One region of the Agrobacterium sp. genome, then DNA from elsewhere that is predicted to be linked to it. Evidence: riboswitches for the same ligand, from Rfam matches in the RefSeq annotation. Region 1 holds a riboswitch; each other region holds the start of a gene.
The links. A riboswitch is a leader RNA that binds a small molecule or an ion and turns the genes downstream of it on or off. The one in region 1 is predicted to bind thiamine pyrophosphate.
Positions count from the first base shown of each region.

Region 2: linked by a shared signal. The riboswitch ahead of AC5I5B_RS09655 (ABC transporter permease) and the one ahead of thiB (thiamine ABC transporter substrate binding subunit) in region 1 are both predicted to bind thiamine pyrophosphate.
Region 3: linked by a shared signal. The riboswitch ahead of thiC (phosphomethylpyrimidine synthase ThiC) and the one ahead of thiB (thiamine ABC transporter substrate binding subunit) in region 1 are both predicted to bind thiamine pyrophosphate.

Region 1 is NZ_JCABZP010000016.1:196,703-206,506, reverse strand. Features, by position in the region: gene leuC (3-isopropylmalate dehydratase large subunit) at 1-1,264, shown strand, start outside; gene AC5I5B_RS20265 (DinB family protein) at 1,326-1,832, opposite strand; gene AC5I5B_RS20260 (TetR/AcrR family transcriptional regulator) at 1,930-2,526, shown strand; gene AC5I5B_RS20255 (M48 family metalloprotease) at 2,539-3,999, opposite strand; gene AC5I5B_RS20250 (thiamine ABC transporter ATP-binding protein) at 4,307-5,023, opposite strand; gene thiP (thiamine/thiamine pyrophosphate ABC transporter permease ThiP) at 5,020-6,645, opposite strand; gene thiB (thiamine ABC transporter substrate binding subunit) at 6,665-7,678, opposite strand; TPP riboswitch at 7,716-7,826, opposite strand; gene AC5I5B_RS20235 (VOC family protein) at 7,872-8,264, opposite strand; gene AC5I5B_RS20230 (ABC-F family ATP-binding cassette domain-containing protein) at 8,361-9,804, opposite strand, start outside.
Region 2 is NZ_JCABZP010000011.1:134,728-144,531, forward strand. Features, by position in the region: gene AC5I5B_RS09630 (ABC transporter substrate-binding protein) at 1-525, shown strand, start outside; gene AC5I5B_RS09635 (carbohydrate ABC transporter permease) at 700-1,611, shown strand; gene AC5I5B_RS09640 (carbohydrate ABC transporter permease) at 1,616-2,470, shown strand; gene AC5I5B_RS09645 (alpha-glucosidase) at 2,482-4,476, shown strand; gene AC5I5B_RS09650 (pilus assembly protein TadG-related protein) at 4,499-5,788, opposite strand; TPP riboswitch at 5,984-6,086, shown strand; gene AC5I5B_RS09655 (ABC transporter permease) at 6,213-6,998, shown strand; gene AC5I5B_RS09660 (ABC transporter substrate-binding protein) at 6,995-7,945, shown strand; gene AC5I5B_RS09665 (hydroxyethylthiazole kinase) at 7,942-8,682, shown strand; gene thiE (thiamine phosphate synthase) at 8,669-9,331, shown strand; gene thiD (bifunctional hydroxymethylpyrimidine kinase/phosphomethylpyrimidine kinase) at 9,328-9,804, shown strand, end outside.
Region 3 is NZ_JCABZP010000016.1:354,354-364,157, reverse strand. Features, by position in the region: gene modC (molybdenum ABC transporter ATP-binding protein) at 1-171, shown strand, start outside; gene AC5I5B_RS20990 (winged helix-turn-helix domain-containing protein) at 140-535, opposite strand; gene AC5I5B_RS20985 (P1 family peptidase) at 539-1,543, opposite strand; gene AC5I5B_RS20980 (thiazole synthase) at 1,632-2,405, opposite strand; gene thiS (sulfur carrier protein ThiS) at 2,409-2,606, opposite strand; gene thiO (glycine oxidase ThiO) at 2,575-3,579, opposite strand; gene thiC (phosphomethylpyrimidine synthase ThiC) at 3,581-5,404, opposite strand; TPP riboswitch at 5,500-5,611, opposite strand; gene AC5I5B_RS20960 (acyl carrier protein) at 5,794-6,045, shown strand; gene AC5I5B_RS20955 (acyl-CoA dehydrogenase family protein) at 6,045-7,226, shown strand; gene AC5I5B_RS20950 (amino acid--[acyl-carrier-protein] ligase) at 7,231-8,139, shown strand; gene AC5I5B_RS20945 (DUF1839 family protein) at 8,146-9,129, shown strand; gene AC5I5B_RS20940 (glycoside hydrolase family 2 protein) at 9,126-9,804, shown strand, end outside.

The DNA.
Region 1 (9,804 bases):
CGGTCGCCCCGTGCATTCACCTGCCCGCACGCTGGCCGTCGTCGACCATAACGTTCCAACCACGGCCGACCGGCTGGAAGGTATCAAGAACGAAGAAAGCCGCATTCAGGTAGAAGCGCTCGCGCAGAACGCTAGGGATTTCGGCGTCGAATATTATTCCGAGCGCGACAAGCGCCAGGGCATCGTTCACATCGTCGGCCCCGAACAGGGTTTCACCCTGCCGGGCATGACGATCGTCTGCGGCGACAGTCATACCTCGACCCACGGCGCCTTTGGCGCACTGGCGCATGGCATCGGCACCTCGGAAGTGGAGCACGTTCTGGCGACCCAGACGCTGATCCAGAAAAAGGCCAAGAACATGCTGGTGCGTGTCGACGGCAAAATCCCGGATGGTGTTACCGCCAAGGACATCATCCTCGCCATTATCGGCGAGATCGGCACGGCTGGCGGTACCGGTCACGTGATCGAATTTGCCGGCGAGGCGATCCGTTCGCTCTCCATGGAAGGCCGCATGACGGTCTGCAACATGACCATCGAGGGCGGAGCCCGCGCAGGTCTTATTGCACCTGACGAAACCACCTTTGATTACATCAAAGACAAGCCGCGCTCGCCGAAGGGCGAAACGCTGGAACAGGCCATCGCCTATTGGAAAACGTTGAAGTCCGACGAAGGCGCACATTACGACAAGGTCGTGGTACTGAACGCGGCCAATCTGCCGCCGATCGTCTCCTGGGGCTCGTCGCCGGAAGACGTGACCTCCGTTGAAGGGATCGTTCCCAATCCGGATGATATCGAGGAAGAAAACAAGCGTACCTCCAAATGGCGTGCGCTGGAATACATGGGCCTGAAGCCCGGAACGCGCATCACCGATATCGCCATCGACCGCGTCTTCATCGGCTCATGCACCAATGGCCGCATCGAAGATTTGCGCGCGGCGGCGAAAATCGTCGACGGCCGCAAGGTCGCCCCCACGGTCTCGGCAATGATCGTACCCGGCTCCGGTCTTGTGAAGGAACAGGCGGAAAAGGAAGGTCTCGACAAGATTTTCCTCGAAGCCGGTTTCGAATGGCGCGAACCGGGATGTTCCATGTGCCTTGCCATGAATGACGACCGCCTGAAGCCCGGCGAACGCTGTGCCTCGACCTCGAACCGCAATTTCGAGGGCCGCCAGGGCTATAAGAGCCGCACCCACCTCGTCTCCCCTGCCATGGCAGCAGCGGCGGCGATCGCCGGTCATTTCGTCGACGTGCGCGAGTGGCAATAGGTTCCTGACACCATCGTTTCAGGAAAGCCACCCGTCCCACACAGGGGCGGGTGGCTTTTTATTATGCCCCCTGCAAACGCCGTTGCGGCTGCGTGCCGTGCAGAAACACAGCAAAAGTATCCCAGGGCGGCGTGATGGAGAGCTGGCTCAGAATACGCGCGACCTCCCCTCTGTGAATGCCGGCATGCAGGACCATATGCGAGATCATCTCGGCACGGGACATGTAACCTTTGTCACCATCCGTAAAGGTGAAGGCGACAAATTCGCCAAGCGATGCCGGTGATGTTTTCCCGATGTAGTCGAGATACCAGCCATCCAGAGCAGCGACATCCTTCGCAAGATCATCCAGCTGCGGTGTTGCCTCGGTATTGTCGGAGAGAAAACCGTGCGCCGCTCCGGTGAGATGGCCCGAAAAAATCCTTGCGACCACGTAATAATGATTGATCAGCCGAATTGCCATTTGCCGCTCGGATGCGTTCTGGACGGGATCGAGTTGTTGCAGCTTCTCGAACAAGTCCCTGTTCGCCCATGCGTGATAGCCGAGCAGGCTCCTGAGCAAATCCCTCATGACAATATCCTTTACATCTGAAAAATGTGAGCACTATGTTTATATTTTCGTCATGGAGGATGCCTTGTCTACTCGCATTGCAAAGCGGAAAACCGAGATGCGCAAGGAGCCGCGTCAGGAGCGTTCCAGGGCAACGGTCGATGCTGTCATCCATGCGGCGGCTCGCATTTTAAGCGATCACGGCTGGGCGGGTTTTACCACGAACAGGGTCGCCGAAACGGCCGGCGTCAGCATCGGCTCGCTCTATCAATATTTCCCGGACAAGGTTTCGATCGTGGAAGCGGTACGCCATCGTCACCTCGAGGACTGTCTCTCCATCATGAAGAGCATCGCGCAAAAGCGGCAATCGCTCGCTAGATTCGTTGAAGAGCTCGTGACCGGCATGATCGGGGTCCACAGCATCCATCCCGGCCTTCACAAGGTCCTTCTGGATGATGCGCCGAGCCACCAAGGAACGAACGATCCCAACAGCGCTTTCGAACAGGAATATCTCGGTCTCTATGCGGCAGCGATCGCGGCACATATGACAGCCGGTTCAAAGGTCGAAAGCGGAACCGCAGCGCGGATCGTATCGGATGCCATTGACGGCATCATTCACAATGCCGCCCGCCGCGGAGAGCTGCAGTCGCCCAAAGTCAGGCGGGAAATGATCGCACTGGTTCACGCCTACCTGTCGCAGGCAACCGGCGAATAGGAGGCCGCAAGCTTATTCCGAAATGATCTTCACCCGTTGCCCGGGCTGGATTGTGGCGGTGGCGCTCATGGCGTTGATCATGCGGAACATGTCCAGCTTCCGGTCGGTTCCCATCATCCGCGCCGCCATCGTCGCCACGGTTTCACCGGGCTTCACCGTCACCACCCGCACCCTGAGCGGCTTCAGCGAGGCTATTTCCTGCGGCGTCATCTTGCGGAAGCTGGTGCGCAATGTGTTGGCGATGGAATCGAGCTGGGTATTGCCCTTCGGCACGGCCGTCAGGAAACGAAATATCTGCTGGCCGACGCGAATGACGGTCACGTCGAAATCCCATTTATCCGCGCTTGCCCGCGCCGTCGCAGCCTCCAGACCGTTGATCTGGGTTTCCTTGACGGTTTCCGGCAACAGGCCGGCAACCCAGCCGCTGGTCAGATAATTGGCAAGGCTTGTCTGTTTCGGATCGGCGACGCCGTCGAAGCGGATGGCCATATCGCCCGGCCCCGTCGCCAGAACGGCCTCAACCTTGTTGTCGATGACGAAACCTTCCGGCACATCGAAACGAATGCCGAGCGTTCCGTGCAGGAATGTCTGGCCCCGGACATACCCTTCCTGCGGGCTGTCGCCATAAAGCAGGCCGTCTATGCCGTCCAGAAACCACTCGCGACCACGATCCCCGACCTGGCCGTCCTGGCCGAAGGCGCGGGCATGACGGCGCGCAAGCTCGATACGCTGCGGCGTGTTGGGGTGGCTGGAAAGGAAGTCGAGGCTCTGGTCGTTTTCAGGATCGGCCGAGGAAAACCGCGCATAGGCCGCCATGGAATCCAGAAAACGCGGCGAGGCAAAGGGGTCATAACCGGCCTCGCCCAGCATCCGCACGCCGATCACATCCGCCTGCAATTCCTGCTGACGCGAAAAGGCCGCGAGCCGCAGCTTGCCGCGCGCAAGCGCCTGCTTGCCGGCGAGATCACTCGACAGCACTTCGGCAACCACGCGGCTGGCAATCACCTCCGCCTCTTCCCGGCGCTGGCGTTCAATGCCATGGTTGGCGGTGACATGGCCCATTTCATGCGAAAGCACGGCAGCCACTTCCGAAGCATCGTTGGCAAGCGCCAGAAGCCCACGCGTCACGTAAAGATATCCGCCCGGCAGCGCAAAGGCATTGATGGCCGGCGAGTTCAGGATGGTGATGCGGTAGGACTGTTGCGGATTTTCCGAAACCGCCGTCAGCGCGCCGGCGATGCGGGCGACGAGCCTTTCCGTCTTGGCGTCACGATATTCGCCGCCATAACTCGCCACGATGCGCGGATGCTCGCGCGCACCCATCTGGGCGCGGGGATCATTCTTCTGCACTTCTTCCACGGTCTGCGGATTATCCGAGGGACGCAAGGTGGACTGGTAGGCCGGGCTGAAGAGAGACTGGCACGACGACAGGAACACCGCAGACGCTGTCAGCACGGAACAGGCGGCAGCCATCCTGCCCGAACGGCGAAGGCCTGAACGGGAGAAGAGCCTCCACTGTGCAGTCATGCTATTTCTCATTCTCTATGCCTGCCCCTAACGTTCCTGATCATCCGTTAATTGCAGACCAGAATAACAGATTCGCCCCAACGGGCGATGAATGCCAAAACGGTAAAAACGATCCATCAAGTCCGGAATATTCCTGAAGAACGCAATAATTCCCATCTTTTCTCGGGCAACAACTTGAAACTGGCAAGTGCAAATTAGCGCCATTGAAGTCATCTAAAGCGATTGCCAGCGGCACGCGTCGAAAATAAGGCGATCACCCGTTCAGAAAACTGTCGACCGCCTTCACATTTTGTGTGGCGAAGAAATCTGCGGTCGAACCGGTATAGACAACACGGCCGCGTTCAAGAAACACCACCCGCTGCGCCAGCTTCTTTATGTCTTCGGGATGGTGGGTGACAATAATCACCGTGTTTTTTGTTTCGGCGTGCAAGTCGAGAAGCAGGGAGGTCATGCCCGCCCGCAATCCCGGATCGAGTGCTGCAAAAGGTTCGTCGAGCAACATGACAGGTTTTTTCCTGACCAGCGCGCGCGCCAGCGCCGCCCTCTGTCTTTCTCCACCGGAAAGCGTGCCCGGCAAGCGTTTGTCGAAACCCGCAAGACCGACACGGACGAGGGCCATCTCAATCTCTTGCCGGTCTTCCACCCGCAATTTCAGCCTGGGGCTGACACCGAGAGCGACATTGGTGAAGATATCGAGATGGGCGAAAAGATTATTATCCTGAAAGATTGATGAGACCGGTCTTTCCGAAGGATCAAGCGCGGTCATGTCCTGCCCGCCGATCATCACGCGCCCGGAATCCGGTTCCTCGAAACCGGCGACGAGATTGAGAAGCGTGGATTTTCCCGAGCCGGATGCCCCGACAACGGCGGTTATCTGCCCCTTAGGGAACGAACAATCAAGTTCGAAATCCTGTGTTCCAAGCCGTAGCCTGACCTTGTCCAGTTCAACGGCAAAATCATCGCCTGTCATATGCTCGCCCTTGCTGATTGGGATTGCCGTGAAACGCCGCCTGCGGCAAGCAGCAGGCAGACAATGCCGAGAAGGAAGGCATAACCGGCGGCATCATTGGTGCGATAGCTGCCCATATTGCTATAGACCAGCCACGGCAGGGTGACGAAATTTTCCGAGCCGAACAGGGCAACCGCGCCTAAATCGCCGAGCGACAGGGCCATGGCGAAGGAAAACGCCATGGCCAGCGACCGCCACAGAACCGGCAGATCGGCAAACCGCAGCCGCGTGAGGCCCTGAAGCCCGAGACTGGCGGAAAGCCGGCCGGTGCGTAAAAAATGACTGGTGAAGGCCGGCTCCAGCACCCGCATGGCAAGCGGCAAAGCCATCAACATATTGATAAGCGCCACGAGAACGGGAGCATAGAAGCTGACATCACCGAAAACCCGCAATAACAGGAACCACCCGCTTCCCAACACGACAGGCGGCACCAAGAGCGCCAACGAAGACCCCGCCCCAAGCATGGCGGAGAGCAAGCGCAGAGGCTGCCCCACCTGCCGTCTGGAGCCTACAGCCTGGCGCGCGCCGATGATCGCCATGCAGTAGAGCACGACAAGGGCTGCGGAAAGCGCGGCGATTGCAAGGCTGGTCGCCGCCGCGCGCAGAAAAATCGGTGCAGACAGAAGACGCGGCAGATCGGCACTCAAACCCGAGACAGCTATGGCGACAAGCGGCAGGCCGATCAGCAGAATAGCGAAGACAATGGCCGCCCCATCCCACAAACGTGCGCCGATGCTCTTGCCATCGAAACGGCGAAGGGAACGACCAAGCGAAGGGATTTCCGCTTCGGGCGACGGCAAAAAGGCGAGAAGGCCGAGCAGAATTGCGGTGAGGGCAATCTGCAAAACCGAAAGCGCAATCGCCCGCTGCGGATCGAAATCGAACCGCAGCGCCTGATAGATCGCCACCTCCAGTGTCGTGGCTGCCGGCCCGCCGCCTAAAAGAAGCACGAGCGTGAAGCTGGTGGCGCACAACATGAAGATAAGCCCGGCAATGCCGGGAACGAGACGCGCGACCGCCGGCCATTCGATAAAACGGAAAACCGAGACCGGCCCCATGCCGAGGCTTGCCGCCATGCGCCAATATTCGCCTGGAATACGTTCAAGCCCGGCCAGCATCAGCCGGACCGAAAGCGGCAGATTGAAAAACACATGGGCGATAAGGATGCCGGAAAGGCCGTAAATGCTGAAAGGTTCATCCGCACCGGCAAAAACGAGGGCCGTATTCAAAACACCCTGCCTGCCCCAGATGGTGATGATGCCGAAGGCGCCAACGATGACAGGCAGACCCATCGGCACCGCCATCAGCCTGATGATCCAGATCCTTCCCGGAAACTCGCGTCGCCGGGAAAGCGCCAGCGCCACCGGCAGGCCAAGAACAATGGAAAGAAGGGTGGAAAGCGTTGCCTGATAAAGCGTGAAACGCAGGATGCGCAGCGTATAGGCATCCATGATACCGGCAGCAGACGCGCCCGCATCAAAAGACAGGAGGGCCGCAACGGCGAGCGCCATGAACAGGAAAACGGCGGCAAAAGCCGCCGTTCCGAAAATGATCGATCGCCGATAATCGCGACGCAGCATCATGTGCGGGCGTGCCTCCTCCTCAATTCATGCTCATGGCCGTGAGCCATTCATCGATCCACGCCTTGCGGTTCTTCGCCACCTCTTCCGGGTCCATCAAGAAGGTCTTCTGCGGCACGACGAGCTTGGAAAACGCCTCGGGCAGGGGATTGGACGTTGCCGCAACCGGCATCATCCAGTTGTTTTCCGGAATGGCATCCTGAAAACCTGATGTCAGCGTAAAAGCGAGGAACTGCTTTGCCAGATCTTTGTGCGGCGCGTTTTTGAGAAGGCCGGACACTTCGATCTGGATATAATGCCCTTCGGAAAAAGCCGCGGCCTGATAACGATCCGTTTTTTCGGCGACCATATGATAGGCGGGCGAGGTGGTGTAGGAGAGCACCATCGGCACCTCCCCCTTGGTGAAAAGGCCGTAGGATTCCGACCAGCCCGGCGTGACGGTGAGAATGCGCTTCCTGAGCTTTGCCCATGCTTCCGGGGCCTTGTCACCGTAGACCGATTTTACCCACAACAGCAGGCCGAGCCCCGGCGTGGAGGTGCGCGGGTCCTGAATGGCGATCTTCTGCGAGGGGTCGCCTTCCACCAGCTCTTTCAGGCTCGCCGGTGGGTTCTTCACCGTCTGCGTGTCATAGATGACGGCAAAATGCCCGTAGTCGTAAGGCACGAAAACATCGTCCCTGTAACCGCCCGGCACCTTGGCCGCCGACGCATCGACGCCGCTAACATCAAAAAGACCGGTCTGTTTCGCCTCGGCAACAAGATTGGTGTCGAGACCAACGACCACATCCGCCCTGGACCCTGCGCCTTCAAGCTTCAGACGGTTAAGAAGCGCCACACCATCCGCAACACCGACGAAATTGACCGTGCAACCGCAGACCTTCTCGAAGGCTTCTTTTACCTTGGGACCGGGACCCCATTCGGAAACGAAACTCTCATAGGTATAGACTGTCAGTTCCTGTTTGTCCTGCGCGGCGGCAAGACCGGGCAGGAACAGCGAAGCGGCAACAAGGGAATTCAGGAAAAGACGACGGCGCACGGGTATCTCCTCAAAACAAAAAGGGAAATAGCCGCCTGCCTTGAAGCCGTCTAATCCCTCCGCCGGTATGAACCGGATCAGGTTCTTCGGGTTGGCAAGCCTCTCAGCCTTTTGCACGCAAGCGCAAAAGACACCCCGTTAGATCAAGATGATGGTGTAGTCCGGTCGTCCCTGCTTGGCAAGATGGCCGCCGTCAGCCCTGCTCCGTCATATGCACCAGCTCCCAGACGTGCCCGTCGGGATCCTGAAAACTGCCGGCATACATGAAGCCGTGATCCTGCACGGGTTTCCAATCACTGCCACCGGAGGCAAGCGCCGTTGCGATCATCCGGTCGATTTCGTCGCGGCTTCCCGCCGTGAGACAGGTCAGAACCTCGGTGGTGCGCGTCGCATCGGCGATGTCGCCGTTGATGAAATCGCGGAAACGCCCTTCCTGAAGAAGCATCACGAAGATGTTTTCTTCCACGATCATGCAGAGCGTGCGGTCGTCAGAATATTCCGGATTGAAGCTGAAACCGAGAGCCGTGAAGAAGCTTCTTGATTTCTCGATATTCTTGACCGGCAGATTGACGAAAATCATGCGCATTTTCACAACTCCTCCAAACGAACCAGCATAGAACGGCAATTCCGCTTTTCTGTCAAAGACCGAAGGAGGGTCGATCAAACGAGGGGCCTGCGGCCTTCAGCCTTCCAGTTCCTCGCGCAGCATCTCCAGCTCCAGCCATTCTTCTTCCATGGTCTCGAGCTTTTCACGCAGCTTCGTCATTTCCTTCGCCAGCGTGTTGAAAGTGGCCGGATCCTTGGTGAAGAGATTAGGATCAGCCATGCGCTCCTCGCGCTTGGCGATTTCGCCTTGCGCCTTTTCCATCTCCTTCGGAAGATTTTCGAGCGCGAATTTCTGCTTGAAGGAAAGCTTGCCCTTGGCCTTTGAAGGATCCTGCGACGCGGAGGCCGAAGGTGCGGCCTTCGCTTTTTCCTGCTTCTCAGCCTTGCGTTTTTCTTCCGCAGCACCCTTGCGCTGCGCCATCATGTCCGAATAGCCACCGGCATATTCGATCCATCGCCCATCCGGCTGGTCCGGATTGACCGGGGCGATGGTGGAGGTGACGGTGCGGTCAAGGAAATCGCGGTCGTGGCTGACGAGAATGACCGTGCCGGAAAATCCAGCGACGATTTCCTGCAAAAGATCGAGCGTTTCGATATCGAGATCGTTGGTCGGCTCGTCGAGGATCAGAAGATTGGTCGGCCGCGCCAGGATGCGTGCCAGAATAAGGCGCGCGCGCTCGCCGCCGGAAAGGTTGCGGATCGGCGTACGGGCCTGTTCCGGCTGGAACAGGAAATCCTTCATATAGCCCGTCACATGCTTCAATTCGCCGTTGACCAGCAGGTTTTCGCCGCGACCATCGGTCAGATAATGCGCGAGCGTATCGTTGGGATTGAGATCCTCACGCTTCTGGTCGAGCGTCGCGATCTCCAGATTGGTGCCGAGCTTCACCATACCGCTATCGGGCTCAAGCTGGCCGGTGAGCATCTTCAGAAGCGTGGTTTTACCGGCGCCATTGGGGCCGACGAAACCGATACAATCCCCGCGATGGACACGCAGCGAAAACGGCGCGACGATCACGCGCTCGCCGTAAGCCTTGGTGATGGCCTCGGCCTCGATGACCAGTTTGCCGGATTCGCGCCCTTCGGTGACGGTCGCCTGCACCGTGCCCTGCGGCCCCTTGTGGCCACGATATTCCGCGCGCATGGCCTGAAGCTCACCGACGCGGCGCATGTTACGCTTGCGCCTCGCGGTCACGCCATAACGCATCCAGTGTTCTTCGCGTTCGATGGCCTTGCCGAGCTTGTGCTGCTCCAGCTCTTCCTCTTCCAGCACCTTGTCGCGCCATTCCTCGAAATGGGCAAAGCCGCGATTAAGACGGCGGGACTGGCCACGATCGAGCCAGACGGTCGAAGTCGAGACTTTTTCGAGAAAACGGCGGTCGTGCGAAATCAGCACCAGCGCGCTGCGCGTCTGCTGCAAATCGCTCTCAAGCCATTCGATGGTCGGCAGATCCAGATGGTTGGTGGGTTCGTCGAGCATCAGGATATCAGGTTCCGGCGCCATCACGCGGGCAAGGGCC
Region 2 (9,804 bases), on a different contig from region 1:
ATTTCGGAAGTGGCAACCGACGATACCCGCAAGGAATTCCAAGCCGGCAAGGTTCTCTTCGCCGTCAACTGGTCCTACGCCTGGACCCATTTCCAGGGCAAGGAATCGCAGGTGAACGACAAGGTCGGCGTCGCCCGCCTGCCCGCCGTCAAAGGCGGCGAGCAGACGACCTGCCTCGGCGGCTGGGAATTCGGCGTTTCCGCCTATTCCAAGCAGCAGGACGAAGCCAAGAAGTTGGTGGAGTATCTCTCGGGTCAGGATGTGTCGAAGTTCATGGCCATCAACGCCGCCCTTCTGCCCACCTATGCCGCACTCTACAAGGATGCGGACGTGACCAAGACGATCCCCTGGTTCGCGGACGCCCTGCCAGTCGTTGAGACCGCGAAGGCCCGCCCCGTGACACCGCGTTACAACGAGGTCAGCGAGACGATCCGCACCACGGTCAATGGCGTGCTTGCCGGCGTGATGACACCGGAAGACGGCGCAAAGCAGATGGAAAGCCGTCTGCGGCGCGTTCTGCGCTAAGCTTTGGGCCGGAAGGCGGCATGCAAACCATGCCCTTTCCGGCCGTTTCGACTGACAGGAATAACGCCGCCTGAACGGCGCGATAAACGGGCCGGATGTGAACCGGTCCGATCGGGAGACGATGACGTGAATCCAGTTGCGGGAGTGGCAGACGTGACAATGCCTGATAGAACCATGGTTCGGGTGGACGAGAAACCGCAGCCGCGCTGGACGCGGTGGCTCGATCTCGGCGACCGGTCGCTGGCCGTGCTTCTGCTGGCGCCGGCGGCGATCCTGCTTTCGCTTATCATCGTTTATCCGGTGGCGCGGCTCGTCTACACCTCGTTTTTCAGCCTGTCGCTGACATCAGGCCTGCCGGCGGAATTCATCGGCTTTGAAAACTACACGGCGATGTTTGACGATCCAATCTTCTGGGAAACGACCTGGAATACGGTTCTGATAACGCTGATCACCGTGCCTGGCGCGCTGTTCATGGGCCTAGGGCTGGCGCTGCTCGCCAACCTCCCCTTCTCCATGCAGTGGCCGATGCGCCTGTCGCTGCTCATTCCCTGGGCGCTGCCGCTCTCTTTTGCCGGCCTCATCTTCGCATGGTTCTTCCATTACGAATATGGCGTGGTCAATGACGTTCTGAACCGGCTGGGCTTTGAAGGCATCATCTGGTTCAACTCGCCGAACTGGGCCTTTGCGGCCATCTGCCTGACGATCATCTGGAAAACTTCGTCGTTCATGGCGCTGATGATCCTCGCCGGCCTTCAGACCATTCCACGCTCGCTCTATGAAGCGGCTGATGTGGATGGCGCCGGCAAGGTCCGCCAGTTCTTCGAAATCACCCTGCCGCTTCTCAAGCCCTCGATCGTCGTCGCCCTCATCTTCCGTACGATCACAGCGCTGCAGACCTTTGATATTCCTTACATGATGACCGGCGGCGGCCCCGGCACGTCCACCACGACGCTTGCCATATATATCCACCAGAACACCGTTTCCTTCCTTGATCTCGGTTACGGTTCGGCGCTGGCGGTCATGATGTTTGCGCTCTCCATGTGCGTTACCGCCGTTTATCTCCGCATCATTAGGACGAAGGACTGATCCCATGAGCACCGTTGCAAATTCCGGTCTGTCCTCCGTCTTTTCCGGCAAGCCGCTGCGCTTCATCGCGGCCTCCATCCTGCTGGTCAACGGCTTGTTCCCGGCAATCTGGATCCTCTTCACCTCGCTGAAGACCGAAGCGGAACTGACGGTCAAGCCGATCACGTGGTTTCCGCATGCCCCGACGCTTGCTAACTACATGCAGGCCTTTTCCGACCAGCCGCTGCACCTCTTCCTGTTCAACAGCTTCATGGTAGCCCTGCTCTCCACGGCGCTCACCATTCTGATTTCGGTGCTGGCGGCTTATGCGCTGGCGCGGCTCAACCTCAAATACCGGGCGCTGATCCTCTCACTCATCATCGCCGTTTCCACCTTCCCGCTGGTGACGCTCTTGGTGCCGCTGTTCGAAATCATGCGCGCGCTGAACCTGCTCAACAGCTGGACGGCACTGATTCTGCCTTACACGGTCCTTTCTCTTCCGGTCTGCACGCTGATGCTCGTCTCTTTCTTCGAAAGCATTCCGCGCGATCTCGAAAACGCCGCCATGATCGACGGCTGCACCCGCATCGGCGCACTCTTCAAGGTCGTCGTGCCGCTCTGCGCGCCGGGCGTTTTCACCGCCGGCATCCTCGCCTTCGTCAATGCCTGGGATGAGTTCCTGCTGGCGCTGTCCTTCAATTCCAATCCGGCGCTCCGCACGCTTCCCGTCGGCATCCAGCTGTATCAGGGTGAATTCGCCTTCCCCTGGCCGGTCATTTCGGCGGCGCTGGTGGTCGGCATCGTGCCGGTCGCGATCCTGATCGTCATTTTCCAGGAACGGGTTGTCTCGGGCCTCACCGCCGGTGGTCTCAAGGGCTAAAAGGTTAAGTCATGCATTTCGAAACGACCAAAGACGGCTTCACACTCGCGATCGGCAACCGCACCATCCTTTCCCATTCGTCTGATAATCCGGCCTTCTTCGCCGGTTTCGGCAAGGAGCGGATGGATATGTATCGCGGCAATTTCGATATCGAAGACTATGTCATCGAGCGAACCGCCCTGCGCCATGCGGAGGTCAACGGCGACAGCGTCACGCTCTCATCCTCACCGGGACAGGCACCGCGCCTTCGCCTGACGCTCGACGGCAACGCTATCAGGCTGACGGCTCTAGATGAAACCGTCAACCGCCTCTGGCTGCGCATCGTTGCGAAAACGGACGAGCATGTCTGGGGCGGCGGCGAGCAGATGTCCTATTTCGACATGCGCGGCCGTCGTTTCCCGCTCTGGACCTCCGAGCCGGGGGTCGGCCGCGACAAGACAACCGAAATCACCTTCAAGTCTGACGTCAGCGGCAAGGCGGGCGGTGATTATTACAACACCAACTATCCGCAGCCGACCTGGCTCTCGTCGCGCAAATATGCGCTGCATGTGGAAACGAGCGCCTATTCGGTCTTCGATTTCCGCAATGACGATTTCCACGAAATCGAAATCTGGGCCATCCCTGAAAGGATCGAGTTTTTCGCCGGCGACAGTTTCACCGATATCGTTTCCGCGCTTTCGCTGCGGTTCGGACGCCAGCCGGAATTGCCGGAATGGGTCTATAACGGCGCGATCATCGGGTTAAAGGACGGCGCCAACTCCTTTGCCCGGCTGGAGAAAATCCGCGCGGCCGGAACGAAGGTGTCCGGCCTCTGGTGCGAGGACTGGGTGGGTCTTCGCCAGACATCCTTTGGCGCCCGCCTGTTCTGGGACTGGCAGGCGAATGATACGCGCTATCCGCATCTGCGCCAGAAGATCGCCGAGCTTACCGATCAGGGCATCCGCTTCCTGGGTTACGTGAACCCCTATCTCTGCGTCGACGGCCCGCTTTTCCCGGTCGCCGAAAAGGCTGGTTATTTCGCCACCGACGCCGAGGGAAAAACGGCGCTGGTGGATTTCGGCGAGTTCGATTGCGGTGTGGTCGATTTCACCAATCCGGCCGCCGCCGACTGGTTCGCCGAGGAGATCATCGGCAGGAATATGCTGGATTTCGGCCTTTCCGGCTGGATGGCCGATTTCGGCGAATATCTGCCGATCGATATCACGCTTTCCAATGGCGTCGACGCCAAGCTGATGCACAATGCCTGGCCCACTCTCTGGGCCGAGGTCAATGCGAAGGCCGTCGAGAGCCGGGGAAAGACCGGCGAAGCGCTGTTCTTCATGCGGGCCGGCTTCACGGGCGTGCAGGCCCATTGCCCGCTGATCTGGGGCGGCGACCAGTCTGTCGACTTCTCCCGTCACGACGGCCTGATCACCGTCATCTGCGGCGCGCTTTCCTCCGGCCTTATGGGCAATGCCTATCACCACTCGGACATCGGCGGTTACACCAGCCTGTTCGGCAATGTCAGGACTGCTGAACTCATCATGCGCTGGACGGAGATGGCGGCTTTCACGCCGGTCATGCGCACCCATGAGGGCAACCGCCCGCGCGACAATCTGCAGATCGATCAGGATGAGGCGGTTCTTGCCCATTTCGCCCGTATGACATCCATCTATGTCGCGCTCGCCCCCTATCTGAAGTCGCTCTCCGCCGAGGCTGCAGAGTCGGGCCTGCCGGTGCAACGCCCCCTCTTCCTGCATTATGAGGATGACCGGCAGACCTACGAAATTCAGGACTGCTACCTCTACGGGGCGGACATGCTTGTCGCACCGGTCTGGAAAGCCGGAGAAACGCAACGTTCGCTCTATCTTCCGGGCGACGGCGAATGGGTGCATCTGTGGAGCGGCGCGCATTATCGCGGCGGACGAGACATTACCGTCGAAGCGCCGCTCGGCGAGCCGGCGATATTCTACCGTGCCGATAGCAGCCAGCGGCAGCTGTTTGAAAAACTTCGCACCATCGGCTGAACGATAGCGGGTTCGTTCTCCATCACCCCGTCAGGCGGGGTGATGTGATGGCCTTTTTAAAGAGGGCGGTCATCGCGTCGCTGATGCCCTGCGACGGGCTGACTTCGAAGAACAGTCCTGGAGAAGCACATTGCTGCATGCGTGCGCCGATTTCCGGCTGAAAGGGCGCGATCCAGCTATTGTACCAGTCATTGGTCGGCAGCGGCAGATAGGTGGTGTAGAGCACGGCGATCCGGAAGCCCTTTTCCTTCAGCTTCGTGCAATATTTGATATCGATCGGCTCCTGACAGCGGCCGCTGGTCGTCTTTTTGGTGCAGCTGGATGGCTTGTAGCTATCGCCGACACCGTCTGAAACGAAGAAGATAATCTTCTCGGGGCTGGCCGAACTCGCCCCGGTGCCAGAATTGCCGATCTTGTCGCCGATCTGAGTGAGTGCCCGGTCGAAATCCGTCTGCTGGTCGTTGTTAAATCCCTGCTTTGGGATCGACATCAGGTCGACTTCACCGGCTTTCTTCTTCGCGGTCGCCAGGTCCGACGTCAAGGGAACGACCTCGAGCAGCTTCGTATCTTCGGCTTTCTCTCCGAAAGTGTAGACCGCCATGCGATATTGATTGCTGCTTTTGCGGTTGGACTTCGCCGTGTCCATAAGGCTCGCCGTGGCCTTTGCGACCACATTGATGCGCGTCGTCACTCCGAGGCTTTTGGCCTTGTAATAATAGCTGTTCTTGTCCACCACCCCGTTTGTCACGATGTGACAGGCGAAAGCGCATTTGTCGCTCGTATTCGCAACCATGGTGGCGACATCGGCCGGCGTGGCGCCAACGCCCATCGAGGGAGTGTTATCCAGAAGCACATAGAAGTCGCTGAATGTTTCCGTCTCGTATTTGGCGGTCGCCTTGCCCGAAACAGTGATGAGATCCTCTCCGAGGACCCGTGAAAGCTTCGTGCCGATGGATGCCTTGAAGCTGACCGACGATTCGATGGCGTTACCGCGCTTGATCACCGACACGTCGAGAGACAGGAGCTTGTAGTCGGGATTGGCCCTCTCATTGCTTTCGAAGAATGCGGAAGCCTCATCGCCGCCAAGCGTAATGACGCCGTCACTCGACATTTCCTTTGCCTTGTGAACGCTCGCCGACGTATCGGCAACCACCGCGAGCGCCGCAGCATCCGCCGCCATCTGCAGGTCTGATTTGACGGCCATGCCGTGCGTCACATCAAGGGCCACGCCGGCGGCGCCAATCAGCGGCACCATCAACAAGGCGCTGAGAATGCCGAAATTTCCCGATTTATCCTGCCAGAAGTTCTTCAAATTCGCCCCCAATCATCTTTCCCGGGGCCAAATTAGTCGTACAATATTGAAAGGCAGTTTCAAGAGATAACTAATTTTCGATAAATCTAATTTCCTCAATAACTAATACGCAGATGGATACGGGTACCCGCGATCGCGCCTGACGGCGGATCGGCGGCGGGACGTTGACATTTATGAAACTTGACTTACAAAACAAACTCTTCCGAGGGGAGCACCAGACGGTGCTGAGATGGCGTTGAGCCGGACCCTTGAACCTGATCCGGGTCATGCCGGCGTAGGAACGGAACTGTCGCGCCCGAGGGGCGCTGCCCTTTCTCTTCTCCGCTTTGCCCTGATCTCCGTGATTGTCACATCTGGAGACGAATGATGATGCTGAAACGTTCCGCCCTTCGCACATGGTGCGTTTGCGTCTGAGGTCCGGCCCATGCGTGCCACCCATGCGCTGAACGGTGTCGGTCTTCTGCTGGTTTTCTGGCAGGCGGGGACGTGGCTATTTTCGCCACCCCGCTATATCCTGCCATCGCCCGCCGATGTTGCCGGCGCTTTCCTGCGCCAGCCCGGCTTCCTGCTCGGACAGGCTCTGGTAACCTTCAGCGAAATGGCGCTCGGGCTTGCGGCGGGAATCACCGCCGGCATTCTCGTCGCCTTCACCATTGCCGCCATCCCGCGCCTCGGCCGCCTCGTCTGGCCCATGGTTCTGGTGTTGCAGGCCTTTCCGGTGTTCGTGCTCGCCCCCATTCTCGTCCTCTGGTTCGGTTTCGGCATGGCCTCGAAAGTGGTCATGACGGCGATCATCATCTTCTTTCCGGTCGCGTCCTCCTTCACTGACGGCCTCAACCGCACGGAGCGCGCCATCCTCGACGCCGCTTCGCTGACAAAGGCGAGCCACTGGCAGGTCCTCACCCGGTTGCGTGTGCCGCTGGCGCTCCCGTCGCTGATCTCGGGCCTGAGGGTGGCAGCGCCGCTCGCTCCGCTGGGCGCCGTCATCGGCGAATGGGTGGGCGCATCCGCAGGGCTCGGATTTGTGATGATCCAGTCCAATGCCCGGATGCAGACCGACACCATGTTCGCCGCCATGGCCATTCTCGCGGTCATGGCGGTGCTGCTGCGGCTTATCGTCGATCTCTCGACAGCCCATCTCGCCCCCTGGGCCAAAGAAACAGAACACACCACTCCTTTCAGATATTTGCGGAGACTTTCGGCACCATGAAACGAACTCTTCTTTCCCTCGTCGTCGCGGCTGCAAGCGTGCTTGCGCCCATGCAATCCCAGGCGGCCGACAAGCTCACCGTTTTGCTCGAATGGTTCGTGAATCCGGATCACGCGCCGATGGTGATTGCAAAAGAACGCGACCTGTTTGCCGATGCCGGGCTGGAGGTGGAACTGGTTCCGCCCGCAGACCCCTCCGCCGTGCCGCGTCTCGTCTCGGCAAAACAGGCCGATATTGGCGTGCATTACCAGCCGAACCTCTATCTCGACCACGACGCCGGCCTGCCACTCGTGCGTTTCGGCACGCTGGTCGAAACGCCCCTCAATACCGTCACCGTTCTCGCCGATGGGCCGATCAAGAGCCTGAAGGATCTGAAGGGCAAAAAGGTCGGCTTTTCCGTATCCGGCTTCGAAGATGCCATGCTGAAGCGCATGCTGGAAAAGGACGGGCTGACGAAGGATGATGTCGAACTCATCAACGTCAATTTTTCGCTCTCGCCGTCGCTGATCGCTGGCAAGGTGGATGCCACGCTTGGCGGTTTCCGCAATTTCGAGCTGACGCAGATGAAGCTCGAGGGACATGAGGGCCGCTCCTTCTTTCCCGAGGAACATGGCGTTCCGGCCTATGACGAGCTGATCTTCGTCACCCATCGCGATCTCGTAAAGGACAGCCGCCTGCCGCGTTTCCTCTCCGCCGTGGAACAGGCCGCGATCTTCATCACCAACCACCCGCAGGAATCCTGGCAGCTTTTCATCAAGGCCTATCCGAACCTTGATGACGCGCTGAACAAGCAGGCCTTCTTCGACACGCTGCCGCGTTTCGCCAAGCGCCCGGCCGCACTCGACCGCACCCGCTATGCACGTTTCGGCGCTTTCATGCAGGAGATGCAGCTGATCAAGCAGGCGCCGGCGGCGGGCGACATCGCCGTGGAGCTGCAACAGCCATGACGACGACTTATCCGACAGCGGCAAAGGCCGCCGAAATTCTGGAGCGCGTGCGGCAGACGCGCCCGCGCGTGCATTGCCTGATGAACACCGTGGTGCAGAAATTCACCGCAGACGGCATCACCGTCGTCGGTGGAATTCCTTCCATGACCACCTCGCTCGAGGAAATCGAGAGCTTCGTGGCCAAGGCGGATGCACTGACCGTTAATCTCGGCACACTGGATGCCGAACGGCGCAAGGTCATCCGGCTTGCGATAGAGATCGCCAATGCCTCCGGCAAGCCGTGGATCGTCGACCCCGTGCATTGCGATTATTCACCGTCGCGACTGGAGTTCGCGCGCGAACTCATCGCACTTTCCCCGACCATCGTGCGCGGTAATCACGCCGAAATGAGCCTGATCGGCGATGTGCCTGATGTAGTGAGGATCGAGACAGGGCCTGTGGATCACCTCAGCGACACGACCCGCAGCGTCAGGATCGTCAACGGCCATCCGTGGATGGCGAAGGTGACTGGCACGGGTTGCCTCTCGGGCGGCGTCATCGCCGCCTTCATGGCAGTGGAAAAAGACGCACTGACGGCGGCGGCCTCTGCCCTTGCCGTGACAGGCGTTTCCGCCGAACTCGCCGCCAGACGCGCCGGAGGCCCCGGCACATTCGAACCGGCATTTCTGGATGCGCTTTCCGAAATTTCCGGTGAGGACATCATCAATCACGCGAGGATCGAGCATGAACAAGGTTGATTACCGCCTCAACGCGCTGGTCGACGCAAGCCTTAGCGATGTCGCACCGCTGCCGGAGCTTGCTCTCGCCGCCGCACTCAACGGCGCGACCATTCTGCAATATCGCGACAAGCACGGCTCTACGCGGGAAATGATCGAAAACGCCCGCGCCATTCATGAGGCCATCGCCGGCACCGGCGTGCCGCTTGTCATCAACGACCGTGTGGATGTGGCGCTCGCTTCTGGCGCGGACGGGGTGCATCTCGGCGCCGACGACATGGATGCAAAGACCGCAAGGCGCATTCTCGGTGAAAAGGCGATCATCGGCCTTACCGTCAAGAACCGTGCCGATGCCGAACGGGCAGCTTCCATGCCCGTCGACTATGCCTGCATTGGCGGCGTGTTCGAAACCGTTTCCAAGGTCAATCCGGACAAGCCCGTTGGCATCGACGGTTTTGCGACGCTACGCGCCCTTTTGAGGGAATGGCGACCTGATATGCCGGTGGGCGCCATCGCCGGCATCGATCTTGCGCGTGTACCGTCCGTCATCAAGGCGGGTGCGGATGGTGTCGCGGTCATTTCCGCCATTTTTCGTGCGGCCGATATTGCCAGTGCGGCCAAGGACTTCCGCTCCGCAATTGACGCCACGCTGAAAGCGAGACAACCATGACATCAATTGCATTGACCATTGCCGGCTCCGACAGCGGCGGCGGCGCGGGCATCCAGGCTGATATCAAGACCTTTTCAGCGCTTGGCGCCTATGCGGCCAGCGTCATCACCGCCATCACCGCCCAGAACACCAGAGGCGTGACCGCGGTGGAGGATATTTCCGTCGCCACCATCGTCGCACAGATGGAGGCGGTATTCTCCGATCTTGCCGTCAATGCGGTGAAAATCGGCATGGTATCGCGGATCGAAACCATCGCCGCCATCGCCGAACGGCTTCGGCAGCAATCACAGCCGGTGGTGCTGGATCCGGTCATGGTGGCGACGTCAGGCGACCGTTTGCTGCATGAAGATGCCATCGAGACATTGCGGCGCGAGCTTTTGCCGCTCGCCGCCATCGTCACGCCGAACCTGCCGGAAGCGGCGTTGCTGACCGGCACGCCGATGGCCACCATGGAGAAGGAGATCACCCGTCAG
Region 3 (9,804 bases), 160 kb from region 1:
CGTGTTGCGACTGTTTCGGCCAGTGAAGACGGCATGGTCACGGTTCAGGTGGATTGTGGCGGTGACATCATCCAGTCGCGCATCACCGACCTCTCCCGCGAGAGGCTGCAGCTGGAACCCGGAAAACCGGTGCATGCGATCATAAAGTCGGCGGCTCTTGATCCCTATTGAGGGCCGCATCGGGATTGCGGCTGGCCTCCAACCAGTCGATATCCGCGCGCAAGGCCTCGTTCATCCGCTTTTGCATGCCGCGATAGCGTTCCAGCAATTCGGCGCCGAAAGCGGTCAGCGCCGCACCGCCGCCCTGTTTGCCGCCGCGCTGTGATTCAATAACCGGTTGCCGGAACATATGGTTCAGCGCATCCACCAGCAGCCATGCGCGACGATAGGACATGTCCATCGCCCGCCCCGCGGCGGAGATGGAACCCGTTTCGGCAATCAGCTCCATCAATTCGATCTTGCCGTGCCCGAGACGCTCTCCGGGCGGAAAATCGATACGAAGAACAGGTTTCAGTGGAGGGAGAGCCTTACTCATCGTTCAAAGGCTCCGTCCATGAAGATCGCGATAGGCCTTTTGCGGTCCATCCACCGGCAAGGCCGTCGCCTCATAGACGCCACGCGCCACCGCGCGCGCCATCACGATGGTGCCAAGATGGCAAAGTTCGGCGAAATGAACGCCGCCCTCAAGCGGCTTTTCACCGGTTGAGGCCGCAAACATGGTGTCGCCGTCACTCGGCAGATGGGCGGGCAGAACGGCGCGCGCCAGCCCGTCATGCGCCATGATGGAAAGGCGATGCGCCTGCGCCTTAGTGAGCGCGGCATCCGTCACCACCGCACCGATGGTCGTTGCCGTGAGATTGACCCCCTTGAGCCGCAGCGCGGTGTGATCCGGCTCGAAATGAGCAGGAAAACCGCGATCGCCGTATTCACCCTGCACTTCAAAAGGCGCGGACCAGAAATGGCGGCTCGTTCCAACCGTTGCGGAGCCGAGCGCATTGACGGCAACGATGGCCGCCACCTTGTAACCGCCGGAACTGACGGCGCTTGCGGAGCCGAGCCCGCCCTTGAAGGTGGCGGTCGTCGCACCCGTTCCAGCCCCGGCTGTCCCAAGCTCGAAGGGCATCGCACGCGCCGCCTCGAAGGCTGCATATCCCATCTCGCGGTAGGGCGAATGCAGACCCCAATCCTTGTCACCGCCATTCAGCAGATCCATCAGGATCGCCTGCGGCACGATGGGAACGCGGGTGGACCCCACCTGCAGCCCCCGCCCGATCTCGCGCAACCCGGCCTGAACGCCGCCCGCCGCATCCAGCCCGAAGGCGGAACCACCTGACAGCACGAAGGCATCCACCGTTTCCACCGTCATCACCGGGTCGAGCAGGCCGGTATCACGCCCGCCCGGCGCACCGCCCAAAACAGAGCCGGAAGCAATGGCGGGCTTTTCGAAAACAATCGCCGTAACACCGGAGCCGAGGGAAAGATCGGTGACATTGCCGACCGAAACGCCGTCAATATCCGTCAGAAGATTGGTGAGTGCCGCCATGCCGTTTCCCTTTTTTCCCGGTATCCCGCCACCATCAGGCACTGTCAACGCAAAACGTGACGTGCCTGATGTCTACGACAAGCCGCGATCAGGAAAAAACAGCCGTGCCGATGACCGGCGTCGAGGGAACGGCCATGTCCCTCGGCTCCAGCGGCCTGGAGAGATATGCCTGATGGCCGGCCTCTATGGCGTGGGCGAAAGCCTCCGCCATGCCGACCGGATCCCCCGCGCCCGCAACCGCCGTGTTGAGCAGAACAGCATCGTAACCAAGCTCCATCACCGTGACCGCATGGGACGGGCGGCCGATACCGGCGTCAACAATCATCGGCACATCCGGAAAACGCGCCCGCATGGATTTCAGCGCCGTCAGATTGAGCGGCCCCATGGCGCTGCCGATTGGCGCGCACCAGGGCATCAGTACCCTGCAGCCTGCCTCCAGCAGCTTTTCGGCGACGACCAGATCGTCGGTCGTATAAGGAAAGACCTCGAAACCATCGTTACAGAGAATTTTCGCCGCTTCGACAAGCGCAAAGACATCGGGCTGCAACGTATCGTGATGACCGATGACCTCCAGCTTGATCCAGTTGGTGCGGAACACCTCGCGGGCCATCTTTGCCGTCAGCACCGCTTCCTTGACCGTATGGCACCCGGCCGTATTCGGCAGGATGTAGCGATCGAGCTCGCGGATAAGCTCGAAAAACTGACCGCCCTTCTTATTGCCGGCTGTTTCCCGGCGCAACGAAATCGTCAGAATATCCGTGTTGCTCGCCCGCACGGCATCGGCAAGCACGGCGGGGGACGGATACCGCGCCGTGCCGAGGAGAAGACGGGACGAGACTTCACGGCCATAAAGCGTCAGCATGTCTCAGCCTCCCTGCATCGGCGAGAGAATTTCGACACGGTCGAAAGCCTTCAGTTGATAGTCGGCGCGTTCTTCCGAATGCACCAGATCGCCATTGACCGCCGTTGCCAGCCACTCGCCTTCGTATTCGAGGCTGGCGAGCAGACCGGCCAGCGTCTCGGCGGCGAGATCAAGCTCGTTGCCATTTACCAGAAGTTTCATGATCCTGTTCCTTTTGAGAAAGAGTTTGGCAGACGATTTCAACCGCCTGACGCGCGATAGCCGGCGAGAGCAGAAAGCCATGCCGGTGTGCGCCGTTGATGAAAATGAGCCGGCCGTCTTGCGTGACTTTCGGCAGATTGTCGGGATAGGCGGGGCGCACGCCCGTGCCGGTCTCGATGATTTCCGCTTCCGCGAAAGCCGGATGCACCGCATAGGCGGCATTCAGGAATTCCATCATCGAACGGACAGAAATGTCGCCGGTATCCTCGGTCTCGATCATCGTCGCCCCCACCATGAAACGGCCGGGCTCGCGCGGCACGATGTAAAGCGGAATACGCGGATGCAGCAGCCGGACGGGACGGGACAAAGAAACTTCCGACGTGGAGAGATAGAGCATCTCTCCCCGCACGCCGCGAAGGTCGGAAATCTCTCCCACCGCAGCGGCGCCGGTGCAATCCACCACCCGGTCGAACGGTCGGTCATCCACCGGGATGCCCATGTGGAACCGCACACCCATGGTGCAAAGCCGCTCATGCAGCGATTTCAGTGCAAGGCGCGGATCGAGATGCCCCTCGCCCGGGAAATAAAGCCCGGAGCGAAACCGCCAGACAAGATCAGGCTCCAGAGCGGCGATCTCTCCCTCGTCCACCCAGCGATAGCCGCCGGTCCGCGATGCGAAACGCGAAAGCTCCGCTTTGTCGCGGGCGGGCGCGACAACCAGCGTGCCATGTCGGGCCACAAGGCCGGGGGTTGCCTCATCCCACCAGTCGAGCGCCGCCTGGCCGAGCGTCAGAACCGGCTCTTCCGCATTTTCACGCTCACACCAGGGCGCCAGCATGCCGCCCGCATACCAGGATGCGCCGCGAAAGGGTTCGGCATTGCGCTCGCAAACCTCGACGGTAACGCCGTTCCGCGCCAGTTCGAAGGCCGCCGTCAAACCGGCGACCCCCGTTCCCTTGACCAGAACGCGCATGCTATTCGGCATCCGCAGACGTCGCGAGCGGCATATAAAGCTCACCGCCTTCCTTGAAGCGCGCGGCCATGGCCTCCAGCCCCTCCTTCTGCGCTTCGGCGCGGATATCGTGGGAAATCCGCATCGAGCAGAATTTCGGCCCGCACATGGAGCAGAAATGCGCAACCTTGTGCGCCTCCTTCGGCAGGGTCTCATCATGGAAGGAACGCGCCGTATCCGGATCGAGCGACAGGTTGAACTGGTCTTCCCAGCGGAACTCGAACCTTGCGCGCGACAGCGCATCGTCCCGCACCTGTGCGGCCGGATGGCCCTTGGCGAGATCGGCCGCGTGCGCGGCGATCTTATAAGTGATGACGCCCACCTTCACATCGTTACGATCAGGCAGGCCGAGATGTTCCTTGGGCGTGACGTAGCAGAGCATGGCCGTGCCGAACCAGCCGATCATCGCAGCACCGATGCCCGAAGTGATATGGTCGTAACCGGGCGCAATATCGGTGGTGAGAGGTCCAAGCGTATAGAAGGGCGCCTCGCCGCAGGTCTTCAGCTGCTTGTCCATATTCTCCTTGATCTTGTGCATCGGCACATGGCCGGGGCCTTCGATCATCACCTGGCAATCCTTAGCCCAGGCGATCTGCGTCAGCTCGCCAAGCGTTTCCAGTTCCGCGAACTGCGCCGCGTCATTAGCGTCGGCAATCGAGCCGGGTCTAAGACCATCGCCCAGCGAGAAGGAAACGTCGTAAGCGCGGCAGATGTCGCAAATCTCGTCGAAATGCTCGTAGAGGAAACTTTCCTTGTGGTGATGCAGACACCACTTCGCCATGATCGATCCGCCGCGCGAGACGATGCCGGTGACGCGATTGACGGTGAGCGGGATGTAGTGCAGCCGGACGCCGGCATGGATGGTGAAGTAATCCACGCCCTGTTCCGCCTGTTCGATCAGCGTATCGCGATACACCTCCCAGTTGAGATCCTCGGCAATGCCGTTGACCTTCTCCAGCGCCTGATAAAGCGGCACCGTGCCGATCGGTACCGGCGAATTGCGGATGATCCATTCGCGGATATTGTGGATGTTGCGCCCTGTCGAAAGGTCCATGACGGTATCGGCGCCCCAGCGGATCGCCCAGACCATCTTCTCCACCTCTTCCGCCATGGAGGAGGTGACGGCGGAATTGCCGATATTGGCGTTGATCTTCACCAGAAAATTGCGGCCGATGATCATCGGTTCAAGTTCCGGATGGTTGATGTTGGCGGGAATGATGGCGCGGCCCGACGCCACTTCCTGACGGACGAATTCCGCCGTGACGTAATCAGGGATATGCGCGCCGAAACTCTCGCCGTCACGCGCGAGCTTCTCCTTCGCTGCCTCGCGCCCGAGATTTTCGCGAATGGCGATGAATTCCATTTCCGGCGTGACAATACCTGCCCGCGCATAGGCAAGCTGGGTCACGGCTTTACCTGCCGTGGCTCTGAGCGGCTGGTGGCGCACGGAAAATTCGGGCGTCAGCCGTTCGCCGGTGGCAAAGCCGTTATCCTCCGGCTTGACGTGCCGGCCATCATAAGCCTCGACATCGCCCCGCGCTACGACCCACTCGTGACGCAGACGCGGCAGACCCTTTTCAATCAGAACGGGATGGGTAGGGTCGGTATAGGGACCGGAGGAATCATAGACCGTCACCGGCGGTTCGCCCGCCGTCGGATGGACGGCGATCTCGCGCATCGGTACGCGGATATGCGGATGTAAAATGCCTGATTTGTGGATTTTCGTGGAGGCGGCATGCGGCCCGGTGGTGACGGAAAGCGGGATATTCTTGGCAGCGATATTCATCTTGAGGCTCCAAAGCTTAACAGTGGAGACCCAGTTCGAGCCGGAATGATGGAAAATACCGAAGTGCCGAAACACGGCGTCATGCGCCCGTCCGACATCAGGTCTTTGCACCGTCCCTACGCCAGTATGAACTGGATCAGGTTCAACGGGTCACTGCGCATGAAAGCAGAATCTCAGCCCCTTGACGGGACACCCCTGGTGAATGACCCCAGCAAAAAACACCATCAGGCATTTGTCAAGGCCGACGATCCATGCTTGGCAAAGGTGCGGGAATGGCGCATGCTGCCGTTAGTTGTAATTAACCTAACGGTTTAGGCGAATATTATCGTTTGCAACGTAACGATAAGCACAAACCATCCTGATGTGAAATTTATGGGAGATACGTCGGAATGAATGCGACTATACGTGAAATACTGGCCAAATTCGGCCAGCTTCCAACCCCCGTCGATACGATTGCAGATGAAGCCGATCTTTACGCGGCGGGGCTTTCTTCCTTCGCATCGGTGCAATTGATGCTCGGCATCGAAGAAGCATTCGATATCGAATTCCCGGACAATCTGCTGAACCGCAAGTCCTTTGCCAGCATCAAGGCCATTGAAGACACCGTTAAGCTCATTCTGGATGGTAAAGAGGCAGCCTGATGAACGTCACCGTAGCGCCGCAGGATGAAACGCTGTCCGCGCGCGCGGGCCGTGTCGCAGCAATTGCCGCCAAACACGCAGATGAGGTCGATGTTACCGGCCGCTTTCCGCAGGAAGCCGTTGATACACTCAGGCAGGAACGCCTGCTCGGCATTCAGGTCCCCGCTTCGCTCGGTGGCGAAGGTACTTCCCTGCACGAAATCGCCGATATCTGCGCCCGGCTCGGCCAGGCCTGTTCCGCAACCGCGATGATTTTCGCCATGCACCACATCAAGCTGTCCAGCCTTGTGGAACATGGCGAGGCGAGCGCATGGCATGCGGGCTTCATGAGCCGCGTCGCGGCGGAACAGCTGCTGCTCGGCTCGGCCACCACCGAAGGCGGCATCGGCGGCAATCTGCGCAACTCCATCTGCGCAATCGAGGTCGAAGGCGATTTCTGCCGGCTGGAAAAGGACGCCACCGTCATTTCCTATGGCAGCAATGCCGATGCGATCCTCATCACCTCGCGCACCCATAAGGATGCCGCGCCCGCCGATCAGGTGATGACGGTCTTTCTGAAAAACCAGTACACGCTCGAAAAAACCCATGTCTGGGATACGCTCGGCATGCGCGGTACCTGTTCGGATGGTTTCCTGTTTCGCGGCGAAGCGCCGGCGGCACAGATTTTCCCGAAGCCTTTCGCGGAAATCGCAGCGCAATCCATGCTTGCAAGCTCGCATCTCCTGTGGAGCGCCGTCTGGTATGGCATCGCGTCGGATGCCGTGCTGCGCGCGCAGTCTTTCGTCAGAGCCGCAGCGCGCAAGTCGCCCGGCACGGCTCCTCCCGGCGCGATCCGCCTTGCGGAGGTTTCCACCAAGCTGCAGGTGGTGAAATCCAACATCATCGCCGGCATCAAGGCTTACGAGGATACCAAGAGCGACCCGGAAAAACTGATGTCGATGGCCTTTGCCGTCGCGATGAACAATGTGAAGATCTGCTCTTCGGAAACCATTCTTGAAATCATTGACCACGCCATGCTGGTCTGCGGCATCATGGGCTACAAGAACGGCACGCCCTACAGCCTCGGCCGGCACCTTCGCGACGCGCATTCTGCCCGTCTGATGATTTCCAACGACCGCATTCTCGGCAATTCCGCCAATCTCCTGCTGGTTCACAAGCAGGACACCAGCCTCTTGGGATAAGACCATGGACATGCAAACATCGTTTCTCGATCGACTGTTCGAAGAAGGCCTGCTGATTGAAACGGGTGTGGACGGTCTTTATGGACGCAGCGGCCAGTTCGAGGACGTGATTGCCGCATTCGAGCGGCTGATCGACCGCACGGGCGGCGCTGATGGCGCCGAAGCGATCCGTTTTCCGCCCGGCATCAACCGCGCCTACTTCGAAAAGAGCGGTTACATGAAGAGCTTCCCGCAGCTCGCCGGCAGCGTCCACTCCTTCTGCGGCTGCGAACTCGACCATGTCAGCCTGCTGAAAACCATGGATGAGGGCGGTGACTGGACCAAGGACCAGAAAGCGACAGACATCGTGCTGACGCCGGCGGCCTGCTACCCGCTTTATCCGACGATTGCCAAGCGCGGCGCGCTACCTGCCGGCGGCGGTCTCTATGACATCCAGTCCTATTGCTTCCGCCATGAACCCTCCAAGGATCCGGCCCGCCAGCAGCTTTTCCGCATGCGCGAATATGTTTGCATGGGTACCGAGTCCGACGTCACCGAATTCCGCCAGACCTGGATGGATCGCGGCGTCGAGATGATGAAAGCAGTCGGGCTCGACGTCACCATCGATGTCGCCAACGATCCGTTCTTCGGCCGTGCCGGCAAGATGCTCGCCAACAACCAGCGCGACCAGAACCTGAAATTCGAACTGCTGATCCCGGTCACATCGACGACCAGCCCGACGGCCTGCATGAGCTTCAACTATCACCAGGATGCCTTCGGCCAGAAATGGGGTCTTAACCTCGACAATGGCGATGTCGCCCATACCGCCTGCGTTGGTTTCGGCCTTGAGCGCATCGCGCTCGCGCTGTTTGCGCATCATGGCCTCGACGTGAAGAAATGGCCTGCGAAGGTCGTGGAAACGCTCTGGGGCTGATCATTCATGCGGCAGATTTTTCCCGGTCTCGACCCCCAAAATTATGTGCAGCATCCGCTCCATTCCTCCGAGAGAATGTGGCCGGAAACGAATTGCTACATCGATTTGTGGATCGAGGTGCTGGCCTCGAAAGGCTTATCCCCGGAAGCCATGTTCGGTTTCACCCTGACACAGGATTTCGAAGGCGACCAGTTCACCTTCTTCAAGGTGCCGCTGGAAGATCTCGAAGCACTTTATGGCGTTCGCGCCACCGAACTTGCGATCTTCGACAGGGTGGAAAACCATATCGAGGCGCAGCTGGAACGCGGCCGCATCTGCCTGATCGAGATGGACAGCTTCTATATGCCCGATACCCATGGGGTGGGCTACCAGAAAGAACACGGCAAGACCACCATCGCCATCAACCGGCTCGACCTCGCGAAACGTGAACTCGACTATTTCCACAATGCCGGCTTCTTCCATCTTGCAGGCGAAGATTTTGACGGCCTGTTCCAGCATCATCTGGCGGAAACCGATCCGCCCTTCCTGCCCTATACGGAGTTTGCGAAATTCGCAGACGGCAATCCTTCGCCGACGCATATTCGCAAGACCGCCGAACGGCTCTTGAAGTTTCATTTTTCGCGCCGACCCTCCGCCAACCCGGTCAGGGCTTTCGCAAGCGTCTTTCCGGCACAGGTGGAAAAGGTTGCCGACAGGCCATTCGGTTTTTTCCACAAATATGCCTTCAACACGCTGCGTCAGCTCGGCGCCAATTTCGAGCTTTTGGCAAGCCATCTCGAGTGGCTGGACAGGAATGAATTCGCTGAAGCGAGGGATCACGCGCTGCGCATATCCGAAGTCACCAAGACGGTACAGTTCCAGCTTGCCCGCGCCGTCACCCGGCGCAAGTTCGATGCGCTCGCGTCAGTACTCGATCCGGCGGCGGATGCATGGGATGACGTGATGGAAGCGCTTGCGGCCAAACTGTCTGATGCCAGCGAGGCAGCGTGAGGACCTATCTTCCGGGTGAAAGCGAGGAATTGCTGAGCGAAGGCTGGACGCTGACGCTGACGCCCGCCGATGCCTGCGAAACACCCTCCGATATTCCCGCATCGCTTGAAAGCCTTCACGTCTCCGTGCCCGGAACCGTGGCGCAGGCTCTGGAATCGGCCGAAAAGTTCGACCGCCTTGCTCCAGCGCCCCTCAATGACAGGGATGCCTGGTATCGGCTGACGATGATTTCCGATACGCGCGAACGCGCCACACTGCGCTTCGATGGTCTCTCCACCATTGCCGAAATCTTCTTCAACGGTGAGCTGATCGCCGCAAGCCAGAGCATGTTCGAAAGGCTGGAAGTGCCTGTCGAACTAACGGGCGCAGACGAACTTTCGATCTGCTTCCGGGCGCTTGCGCCGAGACTTGAAAAAACCGGGCCCCGCGCCCGCTGGCGGCCGCAAATGATGAATACGCAGGGCTTGCGGCTGATCCGCACCACTGCACTGGGTTACATGCCCGGATGGTGCCCGGAAATCCACGCCGCCGGCCCCTGGCGACCCATCAGCCTGATAAGGCAGGACGGAGTGCTCTGCACGCTCCGGTCTTCGCTGGACGGAGACGGAACGGGAACGGTCAGCATCGTGCTGCAAAGCAACCGCCCGATAAAATCGGCAAGGCTTGGCTGTGCCG